DNA from 2 places in the Syntrophomonas sp. UBA5494 genome. Region 1 is predicted to be linked to the other one. Evidence: predicted binding sites of a transcription regulator. Region 1 holds the regulator's gene; the other holds the start of a gene.

What was found. The regulator HrcA, encoded in region 1, represses chaperone genes, less so after heat shock. The targets are predictions, from matches to a motif close to TGTTAGCACTCNNNNNNNNNGAGTGCTAACA.
Region 2: the regulator HrcA is predicted to act here: its motif matches at 1,520-1,550, upstream of groES (co-chaperone GroES).

The regions. Positions count from the first base shown of each region.
Region 1 covers NZ_DIPG01000055.1:15,456-22,691, reverse strand. The annotation lists gene dnaK (molecular chaperone DnaK) at 1-1,793, opposite strand, end outside; gene grpE (nucleotide exchange factor GrpE) at 1,855-2,400, opposite strand; gene hrcA (heat-inducible transcriptional repressor HrcA) at 2,486-3,511, opposite strand; gene hemW (radical SAM family heme chaperone HemW) at 3,606-4,766, opposite strand; gene lepA (translation elongation factor 4) at 4,948-6,756, opposite strand; gene murJ (murein biosynthesis integral membrane protein MurJ) at 6,838-7,236, opposite strand, start outside.
Region 2 covers NZ_DIPG01000119.1:1,290-8,525, forward strand. The annotation lists partial or broken gene groL (chaperonin GroEL) at 1-1,169, opposite strand, end outside; gene groES (co-chaperone GroES) at 1,197-1,487, opposite strand; gene B3W37_RS13075 (MogA/MoaB family molybdenum cofactor biosynthesis protein) at 1,686-2,174, opposite strand; gene moaC (cyclic pyranopterin monophosphate synthase MoaC) at 2,202-2,639, opposite strand; gene moaA (GTP 3',8-cyclase MoaA) at 2,681-3,658, opposite strand; gene B3W37_RS13090 (hypothetical protein) at 3,697-3,870, opposite strand; gene B3W37_RS13095 (5-formyltetrahydrofolate cyclo-ligase) at 4,087-4,674, opposite strand; gene lgt (prolipoprotein diacylglyceryl transferase) at 4,674-5,456, opposite strand; gene tsaD (tRNA (adenosine(37)-N6)-threonylcarbamoyltransferase complex transferase subunit TsaD) at 5,611-6,624, opposite strand; gene rimI (ribosomal protein S18-alanine N-acetyltransferase) at 6,634-7,089, opposite strand; gene tsaB (tRNA (adenosine(37)-N6)-threonylcarbamoyltransferase complex dimerization subunit type 1 TsaB) at 7,086-7,236, opposite strand, start outside.

The sequences.
Region 1 (7,236 bases):
TCGGCATCGAAGACCTCATCGTCTGCGGCCCCGCCCGGTGCAGCGCCTTGCTGGTCCCCCTGGGCTTGTTCATAGAGCTTGCTGCTCACCGCGTAGAAGGCCTGCGTCAGGGCTTCCGTCTTGGCCTTGATGTCTTCCACATCGCTGCCTTCCAGACTGGTTTTGAGCGCAGCTATGGCATCTTCCACCGGCCGTTTGGAATCCGCGTCGATCTTGTCTCCGTTTTCTTTGAGCGCTTTCTCAGACTGATAGATCAAACTGTCGGCCGCATTGCGAGCCTCGATCTCCTTGAAGCGCCGCTCATCTTCTTCGGCATGGCGCTCGGCATCTTCCATCATCTTTTTAATGTCTTCGTCGCTTAAGCCGCCGGAGGAAGTGATGGTGATTTTTTGTTCCTTGTTGGTAGCCAGATCTTTGGCGGTAACATTGACGATGCCGTTGACATCGATATCAAATTTCACCTCAATCTGAGGAACTCCGCGGGGGGCCGGCGGGATGCCGGTCAATTGGAATCTCCCCAGAGTGACATTGTCGTTGGCCAGTTTTCGTTCGCCCTGTAAAACATGGATATCGACCGAAGGCTGTTGATCAGCCGCAGTGGTGAATATCTGACTCTTGGCTGCAGGAATGGTGGTGTTGCGCTCGATGATTTGGGTAAATACCCCGCCCAGGGTTTCGATTCCCAAAGACAGAGGGGTTACGTCCAGCAAAACCACGTCGGTGACATCTCCAGCCAGGACCCCGGCCTGAATGGCTGCCCCGACGGCCACCACTTCATCTGGATTGATGCCTTTGTAGGGCTCTTTGCCGATGAAGTTTTTGATGGCTTCCTGTACAGCGGGAATGCGGGTGGAGCCGCCCACTAAAATGACCCGGTCGATCTGTTCTGATTTGAGACCCGAGTCTTTCAAGGCCTGGCGGGTGGGTCCCATGGTCTTTTCCACTAAATCCGCGGTCATTTCGTTAAAGCGGGCCCGGGTGAGTGTTTTTTCCAGGTGTAAGGGGCCATCCTGAGTAGCCGTAATATAGGGTATGTTAATGTCGGTGCTCATCAGGCTGGACAATTCGTGTTTAGCCTTCTCAGCCGCTTCTTTAAGGCGGTGCATAGCCATTTTGTCATTGGTCAGGTCTACTCCCTGTTCCTTTTTAAACTCTGCCACCAGCCAGTTGATAATTTTATCGTCAAAGTCATCGCCGCCCAGGCGATTATTGCCGCTGGTTGCCTTGACCTCAAACACCCCGTCCCCGATTTCCAAAATGGAGACGTCAAAGGTGCCGCCGCCCAGGTCGAAGACCAGAATGGTCTGGGCGTTTTCCTTGTCCATACCATATGCCAAAGCGGCCGCAGTGGGTTCATTAATAATGCGCAATACCTCCAGGCCTGCTATTTTGCCGGCATCTTTGGTGGCCTGGCGCTGAGCGTCGGTGAAATACGCCGGTACGGTAATGACCGCCTGAGTGATGCGTTCTCCCAGATACGCCTCAGCATCGGACTTCATTTTCTGCAGGACCATGGCTGATATCTCTTGCGGGGTATAGCTTTTATCATCAATCTTGACCCGGTAATCTGTACCCATACGGCGTTTGATGGATAAAACCGTGCGGTCCGGATTGGTAATAGCCTGGCGTCTGGCAACGCGGCCCACTAACCTCTCTCCGCTTTTGGAAAAGCCCACCACAGATGGAGTTATGCGTTCTCCCTCCGCATTGGTAATAACTTTGGCTTCATTGCCCTCCATCAAGGCTATAACTGAATTGGTTGTACCGAGATCGATTCCTACTACTTTTGCCATTTAAAACACCTCCACATTCTGGAAACAATTATTATACAAGCAAAGACTGCCGCTGCAATCGCTATCCACTAACCTTAACCAGGCTGGGCCTGATTAATCTGCCGTGCATGATATAACCTTTCTGTAGTTCCTCAATAACTGTATTCTCAGGGTGTTCAGAACATGCTTCAACAGATAAGGGCTGGTGGAACTGCGGATCAAAACACTGCCCCAGGGCCTCCACCGGCTCAACCCCGGCCTGGGCAACGATCTCTTTAAGCCGCTGGCAAACCATGCTGATTCCTTTGTGCAAACTGGCATAGTCCTGTTCCGGGCTGGCCATATCCAGAGCCCTTTCCAGATCGTCAATCACGGTCAGCAGTGGTTTGATGAGGGGCAGGGAAGCGAATTTGAGATACTCATCCCGTTCCCTCTGATGCCGCTTTCTCAAGTTTTCAGTCTCAGCTGCCGCCCTGAGATAGAGATCGTAATTCTTCTTGCTCTCTTCCTGGACGGCTTGAAGGCGTTCATTCAGCCCGGCTATCGATTCTGCGGCGGGCGGCGGGTTTAGGCTGGAATCCGAGCCCATTTCCTCCTGGTTGTGAACAGTCGGGTCTTCCGGTTTCATTTTTGATCACCTCTGTTTATTGAAATATCTGCGCTAAAATAACGGGTGGATGCTTCCCCCCTCGGCGGTATCCATTATCGAACTCTTAGTAATGCTTTTTGAGCACTTCATCGATGATAGTGCGAACTGAATCAACCGTGCCGGCTGCTTTCCAATACTCCATGCGCACCGGGCCAATTACGCCTACCCGGCCAACTTCTCCGAAGATTTTATAACCTGCCAGGACGATACTCATTTCTTTGGCGTCATCCAGGCGATTCTCCCGCCCGATGGTGATATCAACGGTATCGCCGGTAGCTTCCGGAAGCAGGGCCTTAAGCACCGATTCCTCCTCCAATATGGCCAGAATCTTCTTGAGTTTGTCCAGGTTCTTGAATTCGGGTTCGTTGAGCATATTGAGGATGCCGCTTATAACCACCTTTTCTTCCCCGGTATTTTCAGTCAGATTTTCTATGGCCTCCAGTATCCCGTCTATTACCTTTTTTCTCTGGTTCAATTCATCCCTTAAGGACTGCAAATCAGTTTTGCGCAGCTCGGCAAATTTTTTCCGGGCAAAAAGCCGGTTAAAGACCTCATTGATACTCTGCAGCTCTTTAGTCTCCACTGATTGCGGGATATCAATCCTGCGGTGCATCAATACCCCGGTGTCAGTGACTACGATTACCATAGCTTTGCCCTTTTCCACCGGAACTAATTGAATATATTTGAACTCGTCAAATTTGACGGTGGGTACGATGATAAAGGAAGTATAACGGGTAACCTGAGACAGAAAATTGCCAATGGATTGAATGACCTCATCCCAATCCTGCAGATTGTCTTTGAGGATCTTTTGAAGCAGTTCTACCTCATCCTCCACCAGGTTTTCCCGCTCCATCATACAGTCCACATAATAGCGGAACCCGCTCTCAGATGGAATTCTTCCTGCCGAAGTATGGGGCTGTTCCAAATAGCCCATATCCTCCAGATCAGCCATTTCATTGCGGACGGTAGCCGCGCTGACGCGGAGGTTGTGTTTTTTGACTATGGCTCTGGAACCAACCGGTTCTGCACTTTCAACGTAGTCTTTTATGATCGATTCCAATATCCTCTTTTTGCGTTCATCCAAGGTCATATCGATCACCCCTGTTAGCACTCTCGTTTGTTGAGTGCTAACCCCTACTTAATAAAAAATATCATCGCTGTAACTTCTTTGTCAAGCCTGGAAATCATTCAACAAAACAGCATAAAACCTGGTTTGATACCAAAAGCCCCGCTTTCGTCAACCTGAGCCAGCCGTGGTCCAATTCCAAGAGTCCGCTGCTCGTAAAGCGTTCTACCACTGGCCGGAATTCCTGCAATAGACTTATGCCAAACCGCCTTCTAAAAGCCTCCACATTCAGTCCGTTCGTAAGCCGGAGCCCCATGATTATAGCTTCCTGAGCCTGCTGCCGGGGCTCCATATCTTCCAGTACAATCTGAGCGGCCTCCGCCCTGTTTGGCCCTCCGGCCATATAAGCATCCACATCGGCGGCATTCATCCAGCGCCGCCCGCCCAGGCGGCTGACAGCGGCAGCGCCGAAACCCAGATACTCGCCAAATTGCCAGTAGCGCAGGTTGTGCCGGCATAGATACCCGTCAAGGGCCAGATTGGATATCTCGTACTGAACGATCCCTTTATCGTGCAAATAATCAATGGCCTGGTAATACATGGCCTCTATATCCTCTTCTGCAGGCAAAACCAGTTCCCCCCGGGCTATGGCCCGGGCCATAGGCACCTGAGATTCCAGCTGCAGGAGGTATATAGAAATATGCTGCGGCTGGAAGCTGACCGCTTCTTGCAGGGTCTGCATCCAGGCAGTAATAGTCTGCCCGGGGATGCCGTAAATTAAATCAAAACTGAGGTTGTGAAACCCGGCGGCGTCTGCTGCCGTAATGGCTTTCCGGGCGGCTGCCGCGGAATGAATTCTACCTAGAACTCTGAGTTCTTTATCCTGCAGACTCTGCAATCCCAGTGAGACCCGGTTGATCCCGGCAGTTTTGCAGGCTTCCAGGCTGCTTCGATTTACGGTAGCCGGGTTGATTTCCATGGTGATTTCCAGGTCTTTTAACAATGTAAAACGGGAGGCCATAGTATTGATGACAGTGCCAATTTGGGCGGGTTTTAAGAGGCTGGGGGTTCCCCCTCCGAAGTAAATGCTGTCGACAGGTTTTCCCCGGTAGTCTTCAGAGCAGGCCGAGATTTCAAAGCAGAGTCTTTCGGTATAAGCCTGCAACTGAGCCTGGTCGGCAAAAGTCACCGAGTAAAAATCACAGTAAGGGCATTTTCTTCTGCAAAAAGGGATATGCACATACAAACCCAGACTGTTCTGAGGCCAGGTGGCTTCCATTAAATACAGCTCCTATGAAGGGACGCAAGTGGGGACGGTTCTTAACTTGCGAACAAGTGTGCAAGCCAATAACCATCCCCACTTGCGTTCCCTCGCTTCACCGGTTGCCCACAATTCAAAAATAAATATACCAAGCCAACATCCCCCGTGGGTCATTTTTTGATTCAGGGGCAAATCAACGCTATTCTTTTTCGATGTTTAGCACCGACATGAAGGCATCTTTGGGGACTTCTATGTGTCCGATCTGTTTCATGCGTTTTTTGCCTTCTTTTTGCTTTTCCAACAGTTTCTTTTTCCTGGTGATGTCGCCGCCGTAACACTTGGCCAATACGTCTTTGCGCATGGCTTTGACGGATTCGCGGGCTATGACCTTGGCGCCGATGGAGGCCTGAATAACCACTTCGTACATTTGCCGGGGGATGATGCGGCGCAGCTTCTGGGTCAGGGCCCGGGCGCGGTAGTAGGCGTTGTCGTGGTGGGTGATCATGCTCAGGGCGTCCACCACCTCGCCATTTAACAGAATGTCCAGTTTAACCAGATCGGATATCTCATAGCCGCTGATTTCATAATCCAGGGAGGCATAACCCCGGGTGCGGGACTTTAGAGCATCAAAAAAATCATAAAGGATTTCAGCCAGGGGCAGTTTGTAAGTTATCATCACCCGCTGCGAGGTGAGGTATTCCATATTGACATACTGGCCCCGCTTTTCCCGGCACAATTCCATGATGGCGCCTACAAATTCATTGGGAACCATCATGCTGGCTTTCACATAGGGTTCTTTGACCGCTTCCAGCCGCTGAGCCGGGGGCCATAGTTTGGGGTTCTGTATATCCATTTCACTGCCGTCGCTGAGCATAACCTTATATACCACACTGGGGGCGGTAGCCAACAAGCTCAAATCATATTCGCGTTCCAATCGCTCCCTGACAATCTCCAGATGCAAGAGCCCCAAAAATCCGCAGCGGAATCCGAAGCCCAGTGCGTCTGAGCTTTCCGGTTCATAGAATAATGAGGAATCGTTGAGTTTCAATTTGTCCAGAGCGTCCCGCAGTCTTTCGAAATCATTGTTTTCCAGCGGATATAGACCACAGTATACCATGGGCTTCACTTCCTGATAACCCGGCAGGGGATTATCAGCCGGATTGGAGGCCAGGGTGATGGTGTCGCCCACCCGGGTATCGCTGACATTTTTAATGCCGGCCGCCAGGTAGCCCACTTCACCCGCTCCAAGGGTTTCGACCTCAGTCATATAGGGGGATATTACCCCTAATGCCGTGGTCTCGTACACTTTTCCGCTGGACATCATTTTGATCATGTCGCCGCGGCGGATCTGCCCGGAGACCACCCGGATATATGATATGGCGCCCTGGTAGGAGTCGAAATAAGAGTCGAATATCAAGGCCTGCAAGGGGCCGTGCTCCTCCCCGCGCGGGCAGGGAACCCGCGACACGATGGCTTCCAGGACTTCCTCCACACCCTGCCCGGTTTTGGCTGAGATGGGAATGATTTCTTCACTGGCGATGCCCAGCACATCCTCCATTTCCGTTTTGACCTTATCAGGATCAGCGCCGGGAAGGTCGATCTTGTTGACAATGCCTATGATCTCCAAATCCTGGTCCATAGCCATGTAAACGTTGGCCAGGGTCTGCGCCTCAATCCCCTGTGAAGCATCGACCACCAGCAAGGCGCCTTCACAGGCTGCCAGGCTGCGCGACACTTCATAGGAAAAGTCCACATGCCCCGGAGTATCGATCAAATTAAGTATATAGTCTTTCCCGTCCCGGGCCTTATAATTGAGGCGAACCGGCTGCAGTTTTATGGTAATCCCCTTTTCCCGCTCCAGATCCATTTTATCCAGGAACTGATCTCTCATTTCCCGCTCGCTGATAGTGCCGGTGACCTGTAAGAGGCGGTCGGCCAGGGTTGATTTACCATGATCGATATGGGCTATGATACTGAAATTGCGAATATGGTCCAGTGACAAAGAGATGCCCTCCAAATCGTTGTTGGCTGAATACCGCCTAGATTATAACCGATTAATGGGCCATGATGCAATTCTATCCTGACGCCTTCAACCGGCGGACCGCCTTCTGCCTGACCAGCGCTCGCCGATCATACTCTCCACCAGCCGGCCTTCTTCAGTATTGAGGCTATGGGTGATCAGGCCATAGAGCACCGCCCCCGCTGCCACACTGAAGGCCAGGCTCACCAGAAGGTTGAAATGTGCACTATAGGGCAATCCGGTGAGAAGCCCGTTTAAAATCAGCTTCACCCCGGCAAACATGACCATTGCAGCGGCCAGCGACTTAATGAGGCTGAATATTATGGTCTTGCCCCCCAAAAGCCCCAGTTTAAAGCGCAAAACCAGGAGCAATAACAGGAGGTTGGCAATGCCCGCCAGGGAATAGGCCAGGGCCAAACCCTGGTGCTGCATATTCTTCACCAGCAACAGGGATAAGGCGATGTTTAC
Region 2 (7,236 bases), on a different contig from region 1:
TCTTTCAGTTCGGTCTCAGTGGCAGCGCCTACCTGAATGACCGCAACACCGCCGGACAGTTTGGCCATGCGTTCTTGCAGTTTTTCTTTGTCGTATTCGGATTCGGTCTCTTCAGCCTGTTTCTTGATTACCGCGATGCGGCCTTTAACGGCTTCTTCAGAGCCAGCGCCGTCGACTATGATGGTTTCATTGCGGTTTACTACCACCTGGCGGGCTTTACCCAGCATATCCAGGGTTACGTTCTCCATTTTAACGCCGATGTCTTCAGATACCATCTGGCCATTGGTCAGAATAGCGATATCTTCAAGCATGGCTTTTCTTCTGTCACCGAAGGCCGGTGCTTTAACCGCCACACAATTGAAGGTGCCACGCAATTTGTTGACTACCAGGGTGGGCAGAGCTTCACCGTCTACATCCTCGGCTATAATCAGCAGAGGTTTGCCGGTCTGTACAACCTTTTCCAGGACGGGGAGAATCTCGTTAATTGAGGAGACCTTTTTATCGCTGATCAGAATATAGGGATCCTCGAGAACTGCTTCCATCTTTTCAGTATTGGTAACCATGTAAGGGGAGATATAGCCGCGGTCAAAACTCATGCCTTCCACGACTTCCAGGGTGGTGCCAACTGACTGGGATTCCTCTACAGTGATAACCCCGTCTCTACCCACTTTATCCATCGCATCAGCGATCAATGCACCGATTTCAGGATCATCGGCGGAAATAGCCGCTACTTGTGCAATGGCCTCTTTGGAATCTACGATTCTGCTGATATTTTTTATTTCTTCGGTTCCAGCTTTAACAGCCTTTTCAATTCCATGTCTCATGATCATGGGATTGGCTCCGGCTGCCACGTTTTTTAAACCCTCTTTAATCATAGCCTGTGCCAGTACGGTTGCAGTAGTGGTACCGTCGCCGGCCACATCATTGGTCCGGATGGCGACTTCTTTTACCAGCTGACAGCCCAGGTTTTCCCAAGGGTCTTCCAGATCAATGTCTCTGGCAATGGTGACACCGTCATTGGTGATGGTGGGAGAACCGAATTTGCGATCCAATACTACATTGCGGCCTTTGGGGCCCAGGGTTACTTTAACTGCATTGGCAAGGGTGTCTACTCCCTTTTCCAATGATCTACGCGCATCTTCACTGAATTTAATCTCTTTGGAAGCCATCTATGTATCCTCCTTTTAATCTGTTATTTAAGCCAATTTTGCCAGGACGTCTCTTTCAGATAAGATTAACAGTTCCTCGCCGTCAACCTTGATATCGGTTCCGGCATATTTTGCATAGATGACCTTGTCGCCAACGGCCACATACATCGGGATCCGCTCGCCCTTGTCATTGAGAGCGCCGGGACCTACTGCCAGAACTTCGCCAACCTGCGGTTTGTCCTTAGCAGTGTCGGGAACATAGAGACCGCTCTTGGTTTTTTCTTCAGCGTTTTCCACTACTTTGACTACCAGTTTGTCTGCCAATGGTTGAATTTTCAAAGGTATACCCCCTTTTAAAATGTTGCTTTTATTATTAGCACTCATTCGTAGCGAGTGCTAACACCTAGCTATAATATTAGGCAAGACCGGCCAAGTATTCAAATAGAAAACTAAGCTGATTCTGCCCGATATTATTAATTAGTATTATGTTGCGGGGAATTTCTTTTTATACCTTTAAAAATCATTAAATTTCGTTTGCTAAGCTTCTCCGCATTCCACCGAGGACCCGATCAAAGTATCCAGACCGTGGGGCAAAACTGGCAGGATGGCCTCCAGGGATTCCCTTACCCCGCGTTCACTCCCTGGCAGATTGATGATCAAGGTTTTCCCGCGTATCCCCGCCACCGCTCTGGAAAGGGCTGCCCGGGGAGTTGTCTTCAAACCCGTCCAGCGCATCAGCTCCGGGATGCCCGGTACCATTTTTTCTATAATGCTGCCGGTAGCCTCGGGGGTAACATCCCGAACCGAGAAGCCGGTGCCTCCGGAGGTCAGTAGAAGATCCAGCTTTAGCTGGTCACAAGCGTAAACCAGGGTCTCCTCTATAGTGGGCTTGTCATCAGGTATGAGCTTATAAAAGGCAACCTGAAAATCTGCCCCCAGCAGTTCGGCAATCTTGGCGCCGCTGCGATCCTCGCGCTCTCCGCGGGAACCTTTGTCGCTCATAACCACAATTCCGGTCTGATACATTTAAATCACTCCAAACCGCGTCTATGCTTAATCCGGGCGCCTGACATGCCCGCTTTTTCCTCCGCTTTTTTCCAGAAGGCAGATGTTCGATATTTGCATCCATCGGTCAACCGCCTTGCACATATCATAGATGGTTAACGCGGCTATACTCGCAGCCGTAATGGCTTCCATCTCCACTCCGGTTTTGCCGGTCGATCTGACTACGGTCTCTATATGCAGTTCACCCGCTGTATGATCAAAACCGTATTCCACATCTACTGAAGCGAGCATCAAGGGGTGGCACATGGGAATCAGCTGCGGGGTCTGCTTGGCGCCCATAACGGCAGCAACCTGAGCTACCGCCAATACATCTCCCTTGGTAATCGCTCCTGCCTGGATGGCCTGCAGGGTTTCAGGTTTCATTTTAACAACCGCCATAGCCCGGGCTTGACGGGTGCTGTCTTCTTTATTGCTGACATCGACCATACGGGCCCGGCCTGACGAATTGAGGTGGGTGAATTCCACAGTTAACCCCCTATTTGGTACATTTTACGATTGTTTGCTTCGCCCCATCCGGTATCCATATGATGCCGCTCGGGTTTACGGCTGATGGCCTGGGCTAATAACTGGCGCAGCTCTTGCCGGTTGATGCCTTGAAGCAGGGCTGCTTTTAAATCGGTTTCGTGATAATCGTAAAGACAATTTCTGAGTTTGCCTTCGGCAGTCAGCCGTATGCGGTTACACCTGGCGCAAAAATGATTGCTCATGGGGCTGATAAAGCCTATGCCGCCCTGACCGCCCTCCAGATTGAAATGCTCCGCCGGTCCATTGCCGACCTGGGCGACAGGCAACAAATGATAATGTTTATTCAAAATGGCTTTAACTTCTTTAACAGTGAGTACTTTGCTTTCATCCCAAAACAGCAGATCCCCCACCGGCATAAACTCTATAAAACGAATCTGCAGGGGAAAGCGATGGGCCAGATCAGCAAATTTCAATATTTCATCATCATTAAAACCTTTTATTATAACGGTATTTAACTTCACCGGATGCATGCCGGCTTCCATGGCTGCCAGTATGCCCTTCCAGGCATCCTCCAGGCAGCCGCCGCGGGTAATATAGTCGTATTTCTCAGCTGACAGGCTGTCCAGGCTGAAGTTGACCCTCTTTAACCCCCCGGCCCGCAAGGCTTTGACCATCCTGGCAAAAAGTGTACCGTTAGTGGTCAGGGTAACTTCCTCAATGCCAGGTATGCCCGCCAGCTGGCTGACCAATCCGGTGATGTTTCTTCTCACCAAGGGCTCGCCACCGGTAAGCCTGATTTTACTTATGCCTAAATCACTGGCAGCCTCGGCAATGGCTATAATATCCTCAAATGATAATATCTTGTCATGTTCCAGCTTGTTTATGCCTGATTCCGGCATGCAATAACGACACCGCAAATTGCAGCGATCGGTTACCGACATTCGCATATAGCTTATCGTACGTCCATAGTTGTCACGCAAAAAAGACCCCCCTCCCCTGGGCCAGTCTTATACCATGCTTAGAAGCATCCTAATTCGCAAGCAGAGATTTTGATTCCGGCTTGATCGCATAAGGCCCCCATCCGGGACAGCTCCATCTTAAGTCCGGCAGCTAATTCTCTAGCCTCGGCACAACTGATGCGTTTACCGGGAAACTTGTCCAGCAACAGCTGAATGATTTCCTCATCTCTCATTCCCATTCCCCCCTTACACTACCCCCGGTTAGGAAGGTTTATTGCCGCAGTATGATTCATCGGCAGTTTTGTGCCTCTTATTATACACCCCTAGACTTATTTCTACAAATGAGGCGAGTTTTCGCAGGCTGATCCATAAATACGAAACAATTTTTCTACCCCAGTCGAAAATATGGACAGCGGCGGCCATGCCTCCGCTGTCACTTTCCTGAATAATCAAAAATACCGCTCGTCGATCATCAGTTCGGATCGTTCGGTAACTATCCATTTAACCGGGCAATCCGCCGCTTGAGGAAAAGCCGAAACAATGACCTGAAACTCGTAACAAACCCCGCAGGTGAAGGCATACTTCCTGAGCCGCGGTAAAAAACGGTCATAATATCCCTTTCCATAGCCAATCCGATAGCCTTGATAATCAAAGGCCACACCAGGCACCAGTACGGCATCAATTCGTTCTGGGGCAAAGGGTGGTCCCACCGGTTCCAAAATGCCATACCGGCTTTTCTGCAGCCCGGCCGGGTCCGAAAAGTGGATGGCGTGGATTTCTGACCCGTCTACCCGGGGAAGAAGCAGCATCTTGTCCTCCTGGTGCAGCTGCTCGAAAAGCGGCCCGAGATCCACCTCGTTGCGGATGCTCATATAGCCCATGATGACCCGGGCATCCTGGAGGGGTTTTAGCTCCAGGAGTTTGTGAACGATCTCTTCACTGAACAGCTGCACCTCCGCAGGCGCTAGCTGTTCGCGCTGCTGCAACATCTCCCGCCTCGTTTCCGGCTTGCCCGGCATTATTCTGTTTGCCGGCATCAGCGCCTCCTATTTCTGGACACGTAGACTGCACCGTCATACTGCCTCTTCCGCCAGTAGTAAAGGCCCAAACCAACTGCCAGCAATCCCAGGGTATAAATCTGCCCCAGTGTAAACGGACCTATATAAATGACACTGTAACGGAAGAATTCAATCATAAATCGATAGACGCCGTAACCCAGCAGGTATAGTATGAAGACTTGCCCGCTGAAGCTGCGCCGCTCATAGAACCATAACAGGAATGCAAACAAGACCAGGTTTAAAGCAGAACTGAACAGCTGAGTGGGATAACGGCTGAAGCCGTCGATGTAAGGAAAGACCATTCCCAGCGGGCCAGTGGTGATGTTGCCATAACAGCAGCCCCGCAGGAAGCATCCAATCCGCACCAAGGCATATCCAAGGGCCAGGTACGGGCTGAACATATCAGCGATCTTCCAGAATGACAGGCTTTTCTTCCAGATATAAAGCCCAAAAGGAATAATGCCTCCGATAAAGGCACCATACCAGATCATTCCTTCAATGCCACCCGGGCCGATGGCGAATACAATCAAAGGATTGGCCAGGAACCCCGGCCAATCATAAACCAGCACATAAGCCAGCCTGGCCCCTATTAGCCCCCCTAAGACGCACAGGATCACCAGATCCAGAACCAGGTTGCTGTCATAACCCTCGCGGCGGGCGATACGGCTGATGCCCCATACTGCGATGAGCACTGCCAGGGCCAGCATAGCCCCCCATGAGTAAACTGTAAATGAGCCTATTTTAATAAGTATCGGATGCAACTTTTCTTTTCCTCCCTACAGTTATCCACAGGGCCGTTTCGAACCGAATTAAAGGCCCCGGTACTATTCTAGAGTATATCAGATATACCGGGGATTTGGGCTAGTGTTCTTCTATTTTATCAACAGACTTATCCACAATATCCACAGGGATTTTTCACAGGGACAAAAGACCAGGGTAAGCATTGAGTTCCAGTGACGCAAAGTCCTGATTCATATACTGGATATAGGCCCGGCCTGCTATCATGGCGGCATTGTCGGTGCACAGGGAAAGCGGTGGATAGACCACCTTAAGCTGTTTTTCTGCGGCTTTCTCCTTTAAAGTACTCCTTAGCAGGGAGTTGGCAGCTACCCCTCCGGCCATGAGTACGGTTTTGACCTGGTATTTTTGCGCCGCACGGATGGTCTTTTCCGCCAGTACCTCCACCAGGGCCTGTTGGAATTCGGCCGCCATATCATTAACATCAGCCAGGCCAAGCTTTTCCAGTTTGCGCCACTGGTTCATAACTGCCGTTTTTAATCCGCTGAAACTGAACTCAAAATCCTCTCTGTCCAGATAGATGCGGGGCAGTTTATTCACACCGGGCGTGCCCTCACGGGCAGCCTTTTCCACCGCAGGCCCCCCCGGATAAGACAGGCCCAGGAAACGGGCTACCTTGTCAAAGGCTTCCCCGGCCGCATCGTCACGGGTTTCCCCAATCAACTGGTAGTCCTGGTGAGAAGGCATATAGACCAGACTGGTATGACCTCCTGAAACCACCAGACACACGCAGGGAAACTCTATCTCCGGGTTTTCCAGGAAATTGGCATAAATATGACCATGAAGGTGATTGATCGCTATAATTGGCTTATTTAATGCATAAGCCAGGGCCTTGGCAAAGCTTAATCCCACCAGGAGGGCTCCAATAAGTCCAGGCCGGTTGGTGACCGCTACGGCGTCGATAGACCGGTAAGCAAGGCCTGCTTTGGCAAAAGCCTCCTCGACCACGGCGGCAATGGTTTCAATATGCTTGCGGGAAGCCACCTCAGGCACCACTCCGCCGAACTTTTGGTGCAGGCTGATCTGCGACTGCACCACATTGGAGAGTATCTCCCGACCGTTTTTTACTATGGCGGCCGCGGTTTCATCGCACGAGGTCTCGATTCCCAATATATATGTTTCTTTCATCATTTATCCTCATCACGGAGATTGAAGCTGTCTCATCATAACAATGGCATCTTCATCGTTGTCCGAGTAATATTGTTTGCGCACTCCGGTGGGGGCAAACCCCTGCCCGCTATACAATTTGAAGGCGGCATCATTGGAAGCCCTCACCTCCAAAAAAATGCGGCTGACCCGCTTTTGCCCGGCGGTGTTGAGCAATGCCTGCAAGACCTTGGTTCCCATTCCCTGGCGGCGGTAGCGGGGCGCCACCGCCACATTGGTGATATGAGCTTCGTCGGCAACCACCCACATACCGCCGTAAGCAGCCACCACGCCCTCATGATCAGCCACCATATAGGTGGCATATCGGTTGCTTAGCTCGTTCTCATAGGATTGCCTGGACCAGGGAAGGGTAAAGGACGCTAACTCTATGAGCATGATTTCGTCCAAATCACGGCCGGTCATCTTGCGGATCAAAAAATCCTGGTTCACTGTGCTCTTACTCCTTTTTCCAAACGATATTCCGCTTCAGACAGGCGTATATACAACGGCTTGACGTTAAGTCCATCTTCAAGCTTTTGTGCATCTGCGGCCCGCCAGGCCAGGCTGCCGAGGGCAGCAGCCCTGGGCAGCATCAGA